4 regions of the Synechococcus sp. CBW1108 genome follow, and region 4 is predicted to be linked to each of the others. Evidence: predicted binding sites of a transcription regulator. Region 4 holds the regulator's gene; each other region holds the start of a gene.
What was found. The regulator NtcA, encoded in region 4, controls nitrogen genes in cyanobacteria. The targets are predictions, from matches to a motif close to GTANCNNNNGNTAC.

Region 1 (4,078 bases), 1.6 Mb from region 4:
TCGAGCACAAAAAAGCCCGCGGTTGGCCGCGGGCTGCTGGTTGAGTGGCTTGGCTGAATCCCTACTTGGCCGCAGCGGCGAAGTCTGGATAGGCCTCCATGCCGTGTTCGCCGATGTCGAGACCCACTGTTTCTTCTTCAGCGTCAACCCGGATACCGCCAAAGAAGGCGCCGATGATTGACCAGAGAAGCAACGATGCAACGATCGTGACCACTGCATAGGCCAGGCAGCCGACAAACTGAATGCCTAGCTGGGAGAAGCCATGGCCGGTGAATAGGCCCTTGTCGGTGTTGAAAAGGCCCACCGCCAGGGTTCCCCAGATACCACAGGTTCCGTGGACGGAAAAGGCTCCGACTGGATCGTCGATTTTGAGGTTATCAATGATTGCCACCGAGAAGACGACCACGATGCCTCCGATGAAACCCATCACCCAGGCCGAAGTCATCGAAACCCCGTCGCAGCCTGCGGTGACGCTTACCAGACCGGCAAGAATGCCGTTGATGGTCATGGTGATGTCAGGTTTGCCCGGGCGCTTGTCTGGACCGAAACCCGGCAGCTGGGAGGCCAGGGTGGCGGCGATGCCACCACCTGCGGCTCCGAGGGTGGTAGTGACGGCAATAAAGGGAACTTCTGCTCCCATCGAAAGCCAGGAGCCGGGGTTGAAGCCATACCAGCCGATCCAGAGGATCAGGCAGCCCAAGGTGGCGATGGCCATGTTGTGGCCAGGAATCGCCTGGGGCTTGCCATCGATGAATTTGCCGATCCGGGGGCCAAGGATGATGGCGCCAATCAACCCAGCCCAGGCACCCATCGAGTGCACCACGGTGGAGCCGGCAAAATCGATAAATCCTAAGTTGTTTAGCCAGCCACCACCGAGCCCCGCGTCATCGGGGAAGTTCCACTGCCAGCTACCCATGATTGGGTAGATGATGCCAACCAGGAAAATGGAAAAAATTACAAATGTGGTCAGTTTGATCCGTTCCGCCACCAAACCTGAAACGATCGTGGCGGCCGTGCCAGCGAAGGCAGCCTGAAAGAGGAAATCAATGCTTGGCACCAAACTGCCATCGGTCACCATCTCAGGGGTGACGGTTGGGTCAAAGAAAGTGCCCCCGAACTTCAACCAGCCAGGAATTACCCAATCTGCGTTGTACATCAGCTTGTAGCCGATGAACCAGTAGGCGCTAACTGCTACGGCAAAGACCAGCAGGTTCTTGAAGAGAATGTTTACTGCATTCTTCTGGCGGCATAGCCCGGCTTCCACCATGGCGAAACCGGCGTTCATGAAGATCACCAGAATCGCGCTGATCAGCAGGAAGAGATTGTTGGCAAGGAATGCCGGAGTGAGCTCCGGAAGCTCGGCTGCGTGGGCTGAGAGATTGAATACACCCAGGCCAAAAAGGGCCAGGGGTACGCAGGCCAGCCAAACAAGGGAACGACTGCTGCTGAATCCGCGAATGCTGCGGAACAACATCATGGGACCTTCGGAGAGGCTGGCCTCGTGGAGGCGTCTGCGCCTCGGAGGGGTGGATGCAATGGTCATGGGCAGTTCAGAAGGACGGCTGCGCAGATGGGGGATGGTCGAAATCCCAACGTCGAGAACAATGAGCTCTCACAGGGAGATGGGATGTTCGTTTTGTTACCAAATTGCGCCCAGGCAGGGGTTCGGAGCCTCGCAGCATTGATTCGCTCTTGCCTGCAAAGTTTTTGAACAAAATCCCTAAAATGTTCGCAATGAACATTGTTTCCGAGCTACATGTGTAAAAGGCGAAATCCTGGTTCTTCGTAGCCCTTGCCCCTTGGGGCTGGGTTCGCCGATGCGGGTCTTTCACTGGGCCCGGATCCCTTGGCGGGCTTTGAATCGATTGCTACAGAAGGAGCGCCTGCTTTTCGCTAAGAACAAAACGATTGCCACTGCTAACGCGTGAAACAGATTCAAGCCATTATCCGTCCTGAAAAGCTCGAACCGGTCAAGGAGGCCCTTGTTGCTCTTGGCATCAATGGTCTGACCGTTTCATCTGTCCAGGGTTTCGGCAAGCAGATGGGCTACACCGAGGTCTACCGAGGCGTGAAAATCGAGGCGCGCCTGCTCCCCAAGATGATGATCACAACGGTTGTCACCGACTCTGCGGTGGCCGGTGTGCTCGAGGCGATTCAGGCCGCTGCCCGCACCGGCGAAGTCGGCGACGGCAAGATCACCGTCACCCCTGTGGAAAATTCCATCCGGATCCGCACCGGCGAAACTGGCGACGCCACCCTGGATTGAGCCCCCCAGCCCCTGCCCTGGCCAAACCAGGCGCTGCCTTGAGTTGGGTTGAGCTCCAGCTTCTCTCGTGCGACCAGCCGGATCCAGACCTGGGCCCTACCAACGCCCAAGCCAGCCTGCGTCTTTTTGGCCAGCCGGAGCAGGCCGTGCGGGTCACCCTCTTCCGTGACCACCATGCCTGGTGCCCCTACTGCCAGAAGGTGTGGCTCTGGCTCGAGGAAAAGCGGATCCCTTACCGGATCCGCAAAGTCACCATGTTCTGCTACGGCGACAAGGAGGCCTGGTTCAAGGGGCTGGTGCCTTCAGGCATGCTGCCCGCCCTCCAGCTCGATGGGCGCCTGATCACCGAGAGTGATCGCATCCTCGAGGCTCTGGAGCGGGCCTTCGGCAGCCTGGGGCCGGCCATGGGCGACCCCGAACTGCTCCAGTTGCGCCAGCTGGAGCGGCTGCTTTTCCGGGCCTGGTGCCAGTGGCTCTGCGCGCCGGGGCTCGGGCCTCGGCAGGAGGCTTCAGCCCAGGCCGCCTTCGCCCAAATGGCCGCTGCCTTTCAGCAGGCTCTTGAGCTGCAGCCCGGCCCCTTCCTGCTGGGGGAGCTCAGCAGCGCCGATCTGGTGTTCGTGCCCTACGTGGAGCGCATGGCGGCAAGCCTGGCTTATTACAAAGGCTTCCTGCTGCGCCGCCAGTACCCCGCCATAGACCGTTGGTTTGCTGCGCTGGAGCAGCGCCCCATCTACCTCGGCACCCAGAGCGACTTTCACACCCACGCCCACGACCTACCGCCCCAGATGGGCGGCTGCTACGCCAGTGGCTCGGAGGTCCAGCGGCAGCTGGCCGCCCGGATTGATCGGGGCCCCTGGCCGATCGAGGCGCCCGATCCGGAAACCAGCCAGGCCGAACCAGCCCACTCCGCGGCTGTGGCCCTGGGCCGGGTGTTGAAGCACCGTGCTCCGATCCTGGCCAGGAACCCAGCGGGGGCGGCGGGTTTCGATCTGCCCCTACGAACGGCCCTCACTGCCCTGATCCGGGGTGGGGCGCTGCCGCCGCCGCCCGGCAGTGCCGCCTCCCTGCGCTACCTGCGGGATCGAATCAGCGTGCCCCGCGACATGCCCCTCCATGCGGCCCGCCGCTTGCGCCAGGCCCTGGAGGCCACTGCGGCCCTGGATCCCCAGGATGGCGCTCTCCAGGGGCCGGCCATTCCCGTGGCCCACCGGCGCGACCAGGATCCCCAGCCATTTCTGCAGACCCCACCTAGGGTTTTGCCACTCGCCTGATCGTCGGTGCCGCTCCCTCCCCTCCGCCGGATTGCCCCCGGCTGGGCCCTGTCGGCTTGCCTGGGCGCCACCTACTTGAGTGCCACCTGCCTGGCCCCCGCAGCTCTGGCCTCCGCAGCTGTTGCTATGGAACTGCGGGGCTCCACCTACTTCACCAGGCCCCCCTGGAATGTGGACCTGGTGAGTTACTACACCACCGTTTGGCAAAGCCGCGCCGAGTACTACTTCACCATCAGCCTCGATCCCGAGGCCGGGGCCTCCCTCGGTGGCCTGACCATTCAGCAGACCCGCGGCGTGGACACTCGGTTTCAGTTCTTTGTCGAGCGCACCTCGGCGTTCCTCGGGCGGCCCCGCCGCCAGGGTGCCCGGGTGCCGGTCGAGGCCAGCTTTGAAAGTGATGCGCGCCGCTTCACACTCCGATTCCCCGAGCCGATTTCACCTGGGCAAACCGTCACCGTGGTGTTGAAGCCCTGGAACAATCCGGCCAGCTCAGACACCTACATGTTCCAGGTGACCGCCTTCCCAGCTGGCCCTAATCCCT
Region 2 (4,078 bases), 990 kb from region 4:
TCGCCCTGAGCTGCCGCAGCAACCAGCAGCGGCTGATCGCCATTGGCTGCACCACCCTGCTGCTGGGCCAGTCGATCCTGAATATCGCCGTGGCCAGCGGCGCCATGCCGACCACAGGCCTGCCCCTGCCCCTGATCAGTTACGGCGGCAATTCCCTGATGGCCAGCCTGCTGGTCTGCGGCTTGCTGATCCGTTGCTCCCTGGAAGCCGGTGGCCTGGCCCCTACTCCCCGCCGCCGCCGCCGCACAGCACCTGCCCGATAGGCTGGGTCCATGATCAGCCTTGGGCCCCAATTGGCCGACTGGGCCCGCACTAGCGAGGCCCTGCTGCAGCACTCCCTAGCCAGCCCCACCCCGAGCACCGTGGCTGTGGTTTTTGCCGGGGGTCTGCTCACCAGCCTGGGCCCCTGTTCCCTCTCGCTGCTGCCGGTGACCCTGGCCTACCTGGCCGGCTTCAGCGGCCCTGCCGGCAGCCAGGAACTGGAGCGCCAGGCCCCCTGGAAGCGCAGCCTCAGCTTTGCCGCTGGCATCGTGGCAGCCCTGGTGCTGCTCGGCCTGGTGAGCGGCTTCCTGGGCCGCATCTACGGCCAGATTCCCGGGCTCGTACCCATCGTGGTGGCCCTGCTGGCCCTGCTGATGGGCCTCAATCTGCTGGGCCTGCTCAGGCTGCCTCTGCCCGCGGGGCCCGATCCTGAGATTTGGCGCCGCAAAGTGCCTGCCCCGCTGGCACCTCTGGCCGCTGGCCTGGCCTTCGGCCTGGCCGCAACCCCCTGCACCACCCCCGTGCTGGCAGTGCTGCTGGCCTGGATGGCCCAGAACGGCAAACCCCTGGTTGGGATGCTGCTGCTCAGCAGCTTTGGCGCCGGCCAGGTGGTGCCGCTGCTGCTGGCCGGCACCGCCGCCGCCAGCCTGCCCGGCCTGCTCAGCCTGCGCCGCGTCGGCCAATGGGTGCCCCCGATCAGCGGGGTGGTGCTGGTCACCACCGGGGCCGTCACCCTGGTGGCCAACTGGAGATGAAGGCCCTCCCCCGGCTGGTGGCCCTGATCTCCGATCTGCGCCTGGCGATCGTGCTGCTGCTGGTGATAGCCATCGCCAGCGGCGTGGGCACAGCCATCCCCCAGCGGGAAACGGCGGAGTTTTACCATCGGCTCTACGACCCCCAGCCCTGGCTTGGCCTGCTACCTGGCGAAGGGGTACTGGCCCTGCAGCTCGACCACATCTATTCCAGCGGCTGGTTTCTGGGATTACTGGCCTGGCTGGCCCTGGCCTTGCTGCTGTGCAGCTGGCGGCGCCAATGGCCCGCCCTGCGGGCATCGCTGCGCTGGATTGACTACCGCAAGCCGCGCCAACTCAGCAAGCTGAGCCTGGCCGAAAGCCTCGCCACCGACCAGCCCGGAGCAAGCCTTGAAAAGTTGGCCCAACTGCTGCAGGGCAAGGGCTGGCAGATCCGCCGCCAGGGGGATCGCCTGGCGGCTCGCAAGGGGCTGCTGGGCAAGGTTGGCCCCCTGCTGGTACACGCCGGCATGGTGGTGCTGATGCTGGGGGCCGCCTGGGGGGCCGTGGCAGGCCAGCGTGCCGAGCAATACCTGGCCCCCGGCCGCAGCCTGGAGCTGATGGATAGCCGGGGCAGCAGCAAGCTCACCCTCGCCCTCGACAACTTCTCCATCCAGCGCGATCCGGCCGGCCGGCCAGAGCAATTCACCTCCCAGCTGCGCATCCTCGAAGGCGATGGCAGCGGCGGCAGCCTGCTGAAACAGGCCCAGATCAGCGTGAACCACCCCCTGCGCTTCCAAGGGGTGACCCTCTACCAGGCCGACTGGGCCCTGGCGGCAATCAGCCTGCAGCTGGGCAGGAGTCCGCTGCTGCAGTTGCCCCTGCAGAGCTTCCCCCAGCTGGGCGAGCAGGTGTGGGGACTCGTGCTGCCGACCCGCCCCGATGGCAGTGAGCCTGTGCTCCTCAGCCTGGGCAGTGAGCAGGGACCGGTGGAGGTGTACGGCGCCGACGGCAGCCCCTTGGGCCAGATCAGCCCCGGCGGCGAAGCGTTGGAGGTCAAGGGTCTACCCATCCGGGTGGCGAGCGTGCTGCCCGCCAGTGGCATCCTTTTGAAACGAGATCCAGGGGTGCCGCTCGTCTACGCAGGCTTCGCGATCGCCCTAGCCGGCGGGGGGCTCAGCCTGGTGGCAACCCGCCAACTCTGGGCGATCGCCGAAGAAGGGCCTGGCCCGGGCCAGCTGCATGTGGCGGGCCTTTGCAACCGCAACCTCACCGGCTTTGCCGCCGAATTGCCCCAGCTGCTCAGCCAGCTTTAACAGGCAAGCCGGCTGCCGTGGCTCACCCGCACCACGGTGTGCACGTTGCCGCGGGGATGGAAGTCTGCCTCCAGCTGCATCCACTGGGGCTCGGTAGCAGCCACAAGATCATCGAGGATGCGGTTTGTGACCTCTTCGTGGGAGATGGCCCGGTCGCGGTAGCTGTTTACGTAGAGCTTGATCGCCTTGAGCTCTACCACCCTGGGGCCAGGCTGGTAGATCAGGCGCAGCACCGCAAAATCCGGGTAGCCCGAAAAAGGGCACTTGCAGGTGAATTCCGGCAGCTCAATGGAGATCTCGTAGGCCCGGCCCGGCCGGGGGTTGTCAAAACAGATCAGCTCCGCCTCGGCGATGGCCCGCTCGCCATAGGCGGGGGTGAGGGTGCGATCGGAAACGGCAGCAGGGCTGGAAGACATGGAAAGGCGATAGGGCCCGGCCAGAAACCGGCTGAAGGCCAATCCTAGGAACGGGCCCAGACCTGCCTGCCAGTTGTGCTGGCCGGTAGCCACAGCTACCACGATCGCCCCGGCACTCGGGCCTAATAGGCCTGTCAGCTGCCCTCGGCAGCGGGCACCTGAGAGACTTCCCATCAGCATCAGCTGCTTCCATGAAAAAAGTCGAGGCCATCATTCGTCCCTTCAAGCTCGAGGACGTCAAGATCGCACTGGTCAACGCGGGCATCGTGGGCATGACCGTCAGCGAGGTGCGGGGCTTTGGCCGTCAGAAGGGCCAGGTGGAGCGCTACCGCGGCTCGGAATTCACCGTGGAATTTCTGCAGAAGCTCAAACTGGAGATCGTCGTCGATGACGACAAGGTGGATACGGTGGTTTCAGCCGTCCAGGAGGCTGCCCGCACCGGCGAAATCGGCGACGGCAAGATCTTCGTCAGCACAATCGACGCCGTGATCCGCATCCGCACGGGCGATCGCGACAGCGGCGCCATCTAAGCCTGAGCCCCGGGGTCAGCTCTGGGGTCAGCCCTTGGCGGCAAGGCAAGGGGCCAGGGTGGTGGCCACCAGGGCCCTGATGGTGGCGGGGTTGACCCCAGCGGTTGGGATGGCCCTGTCTGCTGGTGCTCCCTGGGGGCCAAGGCCAGTGGGCCGCAGCCAGAGCAGGTATTCGTGGTTGCCCGCCGGACCGGTGAGTGGGGAGGCCACCAACCCCCAGGCCTCCAGGCCCAAAGCCGCCGCCGCTCCAACCACACCCGCAATGGCATCGCAGTGGGCAGCAGGATCCCGCACCACCCCCCCCTTGCCCACCCGCCCCTTGCCCACTTCAAACTGGGGCTTGACCAGCAGGAGCAGATCCCAGGCCGCTTCGGGCCGGAGTAAGCCCAGCAGGGCGGGCAGCACCAGGGAAAGTGAGATGAACGACACATCGGCCACCGCCAGATCGGGCCAGGGGTCAGCGGGCCCATAGAGATCGGCCGCCAACAGGTGGCGCAGGTTGGTGCGCTCCCGCAGCACCAGGCGCGGATCGCAGCGCAGGCTCCAGGCGGTCTGCCCGTAGCCCACATCGATGCCATAGACGCGCTCTGCGCCGTGCTGGAGCAGGCAATCGCTGAAGCCCCCGGTGGAGATGCCGCCATCGAGGCAGACCCGGCCCCGCACCTCCAGGGGGAAGGTGGCCAGGGCCTGGAGCAGCTTCTCCCCGCCCCGGGAGACAAATCGGGGGGATTGCTGCACGTGCAGCTCCGCCTCCGGCAACACCTCCGTGCCTGGCTTGTCGAGCACCCGATCGCCCAGCCGCACCCGCCCGGCCCGGATCAGCT
Region 3 (4,078 bases), 470 kb from region 4:
GCCGCGCCTGAATCGCCTGCACGAGGGGACGCGTGTCGACGATCTCCTCGGGATCGATGCCGGCCAGGGGGTTGCCGGTGATGTTGCGCGGGTTGTCGTGTCCCGACTGGCGACTGGTTAGGCCCACCCGCTCCATGGCCTCCAACAGCGGCGCCATGTCCTCGAACAGCAGGCCCCGCAGCTGCAGGTTCTGGCGGGTGGTGATGTCGGCGCTGCCGTGCTCGCCGCAACGATCCACCGCCTCGGCGAGCAGCACCAGTTGCTCAGCGCTAACCACGCCGTTCGGGAGTCGCAGCCGCAGCATGAAACGGCCGGGGGCGACGGGCCGAAAGAAGATGCCCATCCACTTCAGCCGGATGGTGAGGGTGGCCTCGTCGAGGCTGTCCCAGCCCGCGGCGGCCAGCTCAGCCAGCTGGGGTTGCAGATCGAGGCCGCAGAGATCGGCCTTGGCCTGCTCCACCTTGGTGAGGCCGGAGCTGGGGGCAGGCGCAGCGGGGGTGCTGGAAGAGCTCATGGAAAAGGTACACGGCGCGCTAGTACACGCCCAGACAACGCGGCCGTGAACGTGACCCCATGGCACCACCAAGCTCAGCCCCGGGATCGGGAGGGGATGGAGCCGGTGAACGCCAATGAGGGATGCGTTGTCCGGAATGGGAGGGCAGCGCCATGGCGCTGCGGCTCCCCTTCGAGATGAGCTGGGATCTGCAATCACAGACCTTCACTGATCTTGCAGGCGCGGGGCAGGACCGGGTGTCGTGGTCGTTACGGATCTGTTATCCCTGACCTGGCTGGCTTCAGCGCTCCCCCAGGGCACTCCAGAGGGTGGCGGGATGGGCCACCACCGAGGCGGCTCGCCCGGCGGAAGCGGCAGGCGCCGCGTCGCGTAGCAGACCGGCCAGCAGTTGAACTCCCAGGGACCCCACCACAAACATGCCGACGAAGGCGAGGGCGACGCCGAGGGGGGAGCTGGCGCTACGGGTGGTCTGCAGCGGAGTGGCCATGGCGGAGCTGCCGAAGAACAAACTCCAGTATCGAAGCTGGATGAGGGGATTCAGAAGCGGGCGCCGGCTGGGGGGGCAGGGCTCCAGGCCCCCACCAGAGCTGATCCAGGCGCCTCAACGACGCTGTTGGGCCGCAGCTCAAGGCTCACCAGACCATGCAGGCATCCGAGCAGAAGCCCGCAGCAGGCAGCAAATCGCATCGGCGCACCCAGGTCTCAGGATCGACTGTCTCCAGCCAGGGGGCCATCGGGATGCAGCGGTTGGTACCGAACCGAAGCCGCCTGGTTCCGGCGCCAATCTTCAGGATGTCTTCCGTGTCGGTTGATACTTCTTTTCCGTTCTGGCCTTTGTTCGGTGGGGCGCACGCTGGACGATCACTGGTGACAGCATGGAGTTCTCGACCATGCAGTTCGTGCGGCCCACGCTGCCCCCTCCCCTCAGCCCTAGATGGCGCTCCCTACCGGCACCCTGCCCAACGCCTCGCCTGAGACCGGACTGAACGGCCATGCCCCTGCTGCCGAGCTTCTGTCTGGCCGGGAGCGTTTCAAGCACTATCTGCAGAAGGTGGGCAGTGGCGAGCACACCAGCCGGGGGCTGAGCCGGGAGGAGGCCGGCCATGCGATGGAACTGATGCTGAACGAAGAGGCCACGCCGGCCCAGATCGGCGCCTTTCTGATCGCCCATCGGATCCGTCGGCCCGAGCCCCAGGAATTGGCCGGAATGCTGGATGTCTACCGGCGCCTGGGGCCGAGCCTGCACAGCGCCGAGCCTGCCCTCTGCTTCAGCATGCCCTTTGACGGCCGCACCCGCACGGCCCCCATTTACCCGCTCACCGCCCTGGCCCTGAGTGCGGCCGGGCTGCCCGTGGTACTGCAGGGGGGGGGGCGCATGCCGGTGAAATATGGCGTGCCGGCCATCGAGCTGTTCGCCGCCCTGGGGCTGGAGCTGCAGGGGCTGGACCTGACCACGGTGCAGGCAGGGCTGACGCAGCACCGCCTGGCCCTGGTGCACCAACCGGACCACTTCCCGCTGGCGGAGAGCCTCACGCCGATCCGCGACGACCTGGGCAAGCGCCCCCCCGTGGCCAGCCTCGAATTGCTCTGGACCGCCCATCAGGGCCCCCACCTGCTGGTGAGCGGCTTCGTGCATCCCCCCACCGAAAGCCGGGCCTGGAAGGCCCTGGAACTGGCCGGCGAGGCGATGGCCATCACGGTGAAAGGCCTCGAGGGCAGCACCGACCTGCCGATCAGCCGCGCCTGCATCACGGCCCGGGCCCAGGGAGGTGATGGGGAGCGCCTGATCCTTCACCCGCGCGACCACGGCTGTTACGACCACGATGCCCTCTGGCAGAATCTAGAGACCTGGCGCGAGCAGGCCCTGGCCGCTCTGGGTGGCCAGGGGCCCCTGGCCACCGCCCTGATCTGGAATGCCGGGGCCTATCTCTGGTATGGCGGTGTCTGCCAGGATCTGGCTGCAGGCGTGGCCCGCGCCACAGATCTGGTCCAGAGCGGAGCGCTGCTGGATCAGCTGCGTGCCCTGATCCAGTGGAGACACGATGCTTCCTGAAGGCTCCCATCCTTGCTCCCACTGCTTCGGCTTCGAGCGCGACTTCGTCGGGAACTGGCGCTGCATTCCCCTCTGCCTACGCCGCAAGCTCGATCTCTGCGGTGTGAAACTGCGGCTCAACCACTGGCTGGCCCTCACGGAAAGCCAGCGGGATCAGCTCGTGCTCTGGCGTGACGGCCCCGACGACCTGGCGGCCCTGGCGGCCGAGCTGCGCCAGAGCACGGCGGCCATGGCGGACGGCGGGGTCACCTCCCTGCCCATCCCCCGCGAAGCCCCCTGGCAACACCCTGGAGAGCCCCCCGCTGAGGTGAGCAGCTCAGCCGCAGAGCTGGGCTATGGGCTGGGGCCTGACCAGTGGAATGGTCTCTCGGAGCTGGAGCGGTTTGCTCTCTGCAAGCTGGCCCGCCCCGGCCACGACCATCACAACCTGCCAGCGGCGCTGGTGGAGCTGTTTGCCCCGACCGGGGCCACCTCCTGAACCCTGGCGACGGCCACGGCGGCGGCCTTGAGTTCGGGCTGCCTGGAGATCGGGCAGGCCTGCTCGTGCAGCAGGGCGTTGGCCTCACAGGCCTGCTCCTGCATGAAGCCCCAGTGCATCGGCAGAAACACGGTGCCCGGTCGGATGCGCTCGGTCACCGTCGCCCGGGCCGTGATCGTGCCACGCAGGGAGCGGATCTCGGCCATGGAGCCATCCTCCAGGCCGAGGGGGCCGGCATCCTCGGGGTGAATCTCGAGCAAGGGCTCAGGATGCAGGGCGTTGAGGCGAGGCACCTTGGCGGTGCGCGTCATGGTGTGCCACTGGCCCAAGTAACGGCCCACCGTGAGCACCAGTGGATACCCGTCGCTGGGAGGCTCCGCCAGGCCCATGGGCTGCTCGGCGATGAAGCGGGCCCGACCACTGGCGGTGGGGAAGTGGTGGTCGGTGTACAGGCGCCGGGGCTCTTGGCTGGGAGCTGAGCCGCAGGGGAAGGGCCACTGCTGGGGACCCTCGCTGGCCAGCAGGGCATGGCTGAGACCGGAGTGATCGCAGAGCCGACCGGCGGTGAGGGCGGTCAGCTCGGCGTAGACCTCCGCCGCGGAGCCGTAGCTGAAGGACTCAACGAAGCCCAGCCTGCGGCCCACCTCCGCGAACACCTGCCAGTCGGGGCGGGCCTCGCCGGGGGGCGGCCGAAAGGCCGGACACAGGGTGACCCGCCGCTCTGAATTCACCATCACCCCGGGCTTTTCACTCCACTGGGCCGCAGGCAGCAGCAGGTGGGCGTACTGGGCGGTCTCGGTGTCGGCATAGGCATCACTGAGCACCACCAACGGGCAGCGGCTCACGGCGGCCTTGACCCGCTCCAGGTTCGGCATGCTCACCAGGGGATTGGTGGCGGCCACCCACCAGAGATCAAGGGCACCGGATTCCATCGCCTCCACCTGCCGCCAGGCGTCGAGGCCAGGCGCGGGATCGATCGCGCCGGCCTCGAACCGCCAGGCCGCCTCCACCACGGCCCGGTGGGAGGGATCCA
Region 4 (4,078 bases):
CGCACCCACCGGGTGGGGGTGAGCTTTGATGTGCAGTCGATGCGCTACACGGGCGAGCGCATCTGCCGCGCCGCCCGGGGCGAACTGGAGCTGGAGGAGGTGTTCTATCTCCGGCCCGTTTGCGATTACAGCGACCGCAAGGGCAAGAAGTATCACTATTCGATAGGGCAGCGCGCTATCGATCTGGAGCTCTGCCGCGCCGCCGCCGAGCGCTACCGCGACCTGCTGGCCGCCGGCTTCGCCGAGGAGCACGCCCGCGGCATCCTGCCCTTTGATTACCGCCAGCACTTCGTGGTTAGCTTTACACTGCGGGCCCTGCTGCACTTCCTCGACCTGCGGGCCAAACTCGATGCCCAGCAGGAAATACGCGAACTCTGCGTCCTGATCTGGCCCCACCTGCAGGCCTGGGCCCCCCAGTTTGCCGACTGGTACGAGAAGAGCCGGCTGCACAAGGCTCGGTTGGCCCCCTAGCGGGCCATACCCCAGCGTCTGCTATTCCTCCGGCAGCCCTAAATACGCGCCAGGGTGACCCGCTCTGGTTGGTGCTGATACTTGCCAGCGCGATCATGATAGGTGGTTGCGCAGGGATCCCCCTCAAAGAACAACAGCTGGCAGATACCCTCGTTGGCGTAGATGCGGCAATCGGCTCCCGAGGAATTACTGAACTCAAGGGTGAGATGGCCCTCCCAACTCGCCTCAGCCGGCGTGGTGTTGACGATGATGCCTAGACGAGCATAGGTGCTCTTACCCAGGCAAATCACGGTGATATTGGCGGGCACTTTCATCTTCTCCAGCGCCACACCGAGGCCGTAGGAGTGGGCCGGCAGAATGAAATAGACCCCGTCCCCATCCTGATTTAGGGGTGCGGGCTCGAGGTTGGCGGGATTGAACCGCTTCGGGTTCACCACCGTGCCAGGCACGTGCCGGAAAATTAAAAACTCCTTAGCAGAGAGCCTCAGGTCGTAGCCATAGGAGGAGCAGCCGTAGCTGAGCACCGGCGAGCTAGCCGTATCCGGATCCAGGTGGCGCACCAGGCTCGACTGGAAGGGCTGAAGCATCCCGGAGGCGGCCTGCTCATTGATCCAGCGGTCGTTCTTGAGCATTGACGGGAAGGGGAAACAGGAACGACGGGGCCATCAAAAGCCCCTAGAGACCACGCCGCAGCTTGGTGACCTGGTCGGCCATGGCCATCAATTCAGGAGCCATGGCCGGGCCGGTCACAATGACATCCAGATGGACCGGACGGCGCTCCAGGGTGGCAAGCACCTCAGCTTTATCGAGATAGCCCAGCTCCACTGCCAGCCCGAGCTCATCAAGCACCAGCAGGTCTACTGCCCCACTGAGCAGCCGCTCTCGGCTGTAGGCCCACACCTGCTGCACTGCCGCTAGAGACTGGGCCGCCAGCGACTGGGCAGTCAACTCCTCAGACTGGCTGGCCGCCGGCTCCGAGATGCAGTAGGGCACCCCGGGCCGCAGCCACTGCAGGCGCCCACACAGCCAAAGGCTGCTTTCGAGCCCCTGATCCACCCCTCCCTTGAGCAACTGGCTCACCAGCACCCTGCTACCCAGGCCGGCGGTCCGCAGGGCCTGGCTCAACACCGACCCAAAACTGCCCCGAAACGGAGCCGTGTGAATCTGCAGCAGCCCCTCCTGTTGGGCTACCAGACGCAGCACGGGGGCCGGGGTGACTGGGGCAAGGGGCAAGCTGGCGGTCATGAACTCTCTGAAACGACAGCCGCTGATGGGCGACTGCGCGAAGCTGAATGTAGCGGCATCGGGTCGCTTCACAAGCATCCGACCCCATCCCTAGCGGAAACACCTGTACCAACGCCTATCGTCCCAGGGGGAGAGCCAGGAAACCGTGTGTATTGCTACAGGGATCCCTACAGGCGATCCTTAAGGTCCCGAGATATGCCAGAGCCGTAATGGTTGGCGCTACCCACGGATTCAGCCGTACCGCCAACACTCCAACCACAGGGGCCCCGGGTTCGGTGGCGGGTATGGGCAGTGCCAGTCAGGCGGGTCCCACCCTGCAGGAAGTGATCCGCGGGCTGGCCGGCAGCACTGCCGAAACAATAGAGCGGGGAAAAACTATCTTTTTCCCCGGTGATCCGGCCGAACGGGTCTATCTTTTGCGCCGCGGTGCCGTGCGCCTGTCACGGGTCTACGAATCCGGTGAGGAGATCACCGTTGCCCTGCTGCGTGAGAACAGCCTATTCGGCGTCCTCTCCCTGCTCACGGGCCAGCGCTCAGATCGCTTTTATCACGCCATCGCCTTCACCCGGGTGGAGATTGTCACCGCGCCGGCGACCTCCGTGCGCAAGGCGATCGAACAGGATGCCAGCGTGGGGCTCCTACTGCTTCAAGGTCTCTCCTCGCGGATTCTGCAGACCGAAACGATGATCGAAACCCTCACCCACCGGGACATGAGTTCACGGCTGGTCAGTTTCCTCCTGGTGCTCTGCCGCGACTTTGGGGTTCCCAGCAGCCAAGGAATCACCATTGATCTGCGTCTTTCCCACCAGGCCATCGCCGAAGCGATCGGCTCAACCCGGGTGACCATCACCCGATTGCTCGGGGATCTGCGCAACGATGGCCTGGTGCAGATCGACCGTAAGAAGATAACGGTGTTTGATCCCATCGCCCTGGCCAAGCGCTTCAGCTGAACTCCGGAGATACTGGGGCCGGTCGCAGACGCACGTGACGGGTTGGCTGCTGATCCTGACGCTGCTGGTGCTGGGCGGAGTGCTCTCCAACCTGGGCGACCGTCTGGGGAGCCGGGTGGGCAAGGCGCGGCTGAGCCTGTTCAGGCTGCGGCCCCGCAACACCGCCGTTCTGATCACGGTGCTCACCGGCAGCCTGATCAGTGCCATCTCCCTCGGCCTGATGCTGCTGGTGAGCGAACGCCTGCGCACAGGCCTGTTTGAACTCGACCAACTGGAGGAGCGCCTGGCCAATAGTCGTCGCCTGCTGGCCAGCAGTCAGCTGGAGCTCAACCGAGCCGAACAGGGCAAGCGAGATGCCCAGCAGCGCTTTGAGCAGGCCCAGGCCCGTGCCAGCAAGCTGCGGCAGGAACTGGCCCCCCTGGTCGCCCAGCGCAATCGCCTGGAGCAGGAGCGCTCCCGGCTCAACCTCGAAGTGCGGGACCGGGACGCGGAGATTGGCCGCACCGAGGCCGAATTGAGCCAGGTGCGCAAGCGAATTGCGGCGGGAGCCCAAGAGCTCAAGGATCTGGAAAGCAACCTGATCGCCCTGCGCCGCGGCGATGTGGTGATCACCAGCGGGCAAATCCTCTCCAGCGCCAAGGTGGCCCTGGAACGCCCCGAGCAAGCCCAGCAGGTGATCACGGCCCTTTTGCAGCAGGCAAACATCAACGCCTTCCGCCGGGTGTTACCGGGCCAACCACCGGATCGCCAGATCCTGCTGGTGCCCAGAAACGACATCGCCAAACTGGAGGAGCTGCTCGCCAAGCCCGGCCGCTGGGTGGTGAGCATCCTCTCGGCCGCCAACGTGCTGCGGGGGGAGCGCCAGGTGCTGGCCTTCCCCGACTTGCGGCCAAATCGACCCGTCGTCAAGGCCGGCGAGGTGCTGGCCAGCACCACGGTGGAGGGAGACCTCACCGGCCTAGATGGCATCAACCGCCGCTTGAACCTGCTGCTGGCGGCGGCCTATGCCCGCGCCCAGCGCCAGGGCACCCTGGTGGAGGGGTTGCAATTCGACGCAGCCAGCCTGAACCAACTGGGTCGGGCCCTGGGCGAAAGACCCGCTGGCCAGGTGGTGCAGCTGGAAGCCGTGGTGCTGCGCGATGCCGACACCCCCGATCCGATTGCAGTCGAGTTGCGCTGGTTGCGACCGCCGGCGGACGACATCCCGAGGGGGCCCCGGCGCCCATGACCGGCATGCAGGCGTCAGCGTTGATCGCCGGCCTCGACCCAGGCAACAGCAAATGTGGCCTGGTGCTGGCCGATGCATCCCAGGGGCAAGTCCTGGAGGCGGCAATCCTGCCTCCCCCAGCCAGCCAGGGCCTGCTGCAGGCCTGGCAGCAACGCGGCCTGGCCAGGGTGATTCTGGGCAACGG

Region 1: a site for NtcA is predicted at 1,859-1,872, ahead of H8F27_RS00565 (P-II family nitrogen regulator). Genes of this name have one in related genera too.
Region 2: a site for NtcA is predicted at 2,810-2,823, ahead of queF (preQ(1) synthase). Genes of this name have one in related genera too.
Region 3: a site for NtcA is predicted at 1,316-1,329, ahead of H8F27_RS06960 (anthranilate phosphoribosyltransferase family protein). Genes of this name have one in related genera too.

What each region holds. Positions count from the first base shown of each region.
Region 1 is NZ_CP060395.1:92,535-96,612, reverse strand. Features, by position in the region: gene H8F27_RS00570 (ammonium transporter) at 62-1,543, opposite strand; gene H8F27_RS00565 (P-II family nitrogen regulator) at 1,925-2,266, shown strand; gene H8F27_RS00560 (glutathione S-transferase) at 2,263-3,537, shown strand; gene H8F27_RS00555 (DUF2808 domain-containing protein) at 3,544-4,078, shown strand, end outside.
Region 2 is NZ_CP060395.1:766,715-770,792, forward strand. Features, by position in the region: gene H8F27_RS04100 (FtsW/RodA/SpoVE family cell cycle protein) at 1-263, shown strand, start outside; gene H8F27_RS04105 (cytochrome c biogenesis protein CcdA) at 273-1,016, shown strand; gene H8F27_RS04110 (cytochrome c biogenesis protein ResB) at 1,013-2,308, shown strand; gene queF (preQ(1) synthase) at 2,305-2,724, opposite strand; gene H8F27_RS04120 (P-II family nitrogen regulator) at 2,916-3,254, shown strand; gene H8F27_RS04125 (TlyA family RNA methyltransferase) at 3,282-4,078, opposite strand, start outside.
Region 3 is NZ_CP060395.1:1,294,968-1,299,045, forward strand. Features, by position in the region: gene H8F27_RS06945 (ferredoxin--nitrite reductase) at 1-514, opposite strand, end outside; gene H8F27_RS06950 (hypothetical protein) at 795-1,001, opposite strand; gene H8F27_RS06955 (hypothetical protein) at 1,052-1,201, opposite strand; gene H8F27_RS06960 (anthranilate phosphoribosyltransferase family protein) at 1,449-2,567, shown strand; gene H8F27_RS06965 (nitrate reductase associated protein) at 2,557-3,045, shown strand; gene H8F27_RS06970 (molybdopterin oxidoreductase family protein) at 2,988-4,078, opposite strand, start outside.
Region 4 is NZ_CP060395.1:1,760,288-1,764,365, reverse strand. Features, by position in the region: gene thyX (FAD-dependent thymidylate synthase) at 1-471, shown strand, start outside; gene dcd (dCTP deaminase) at 510-1,103, opposite strand; gene H8F27_RS09475 (cob(I)yrinic acid a,c-diamide adenosyltransferase) at 1,147-1,716, opposite strand; gene ntcA (global nitrogen regulator NtcA) at 2,001-2,666, shown strand; gene H8F27_RS09465 (DUF3084 domain-containing protein) at 2,701-3,894, shown strand; gene H8F27_RS09460 (resolvase) at 3,891-4,078, shown strand, end outside.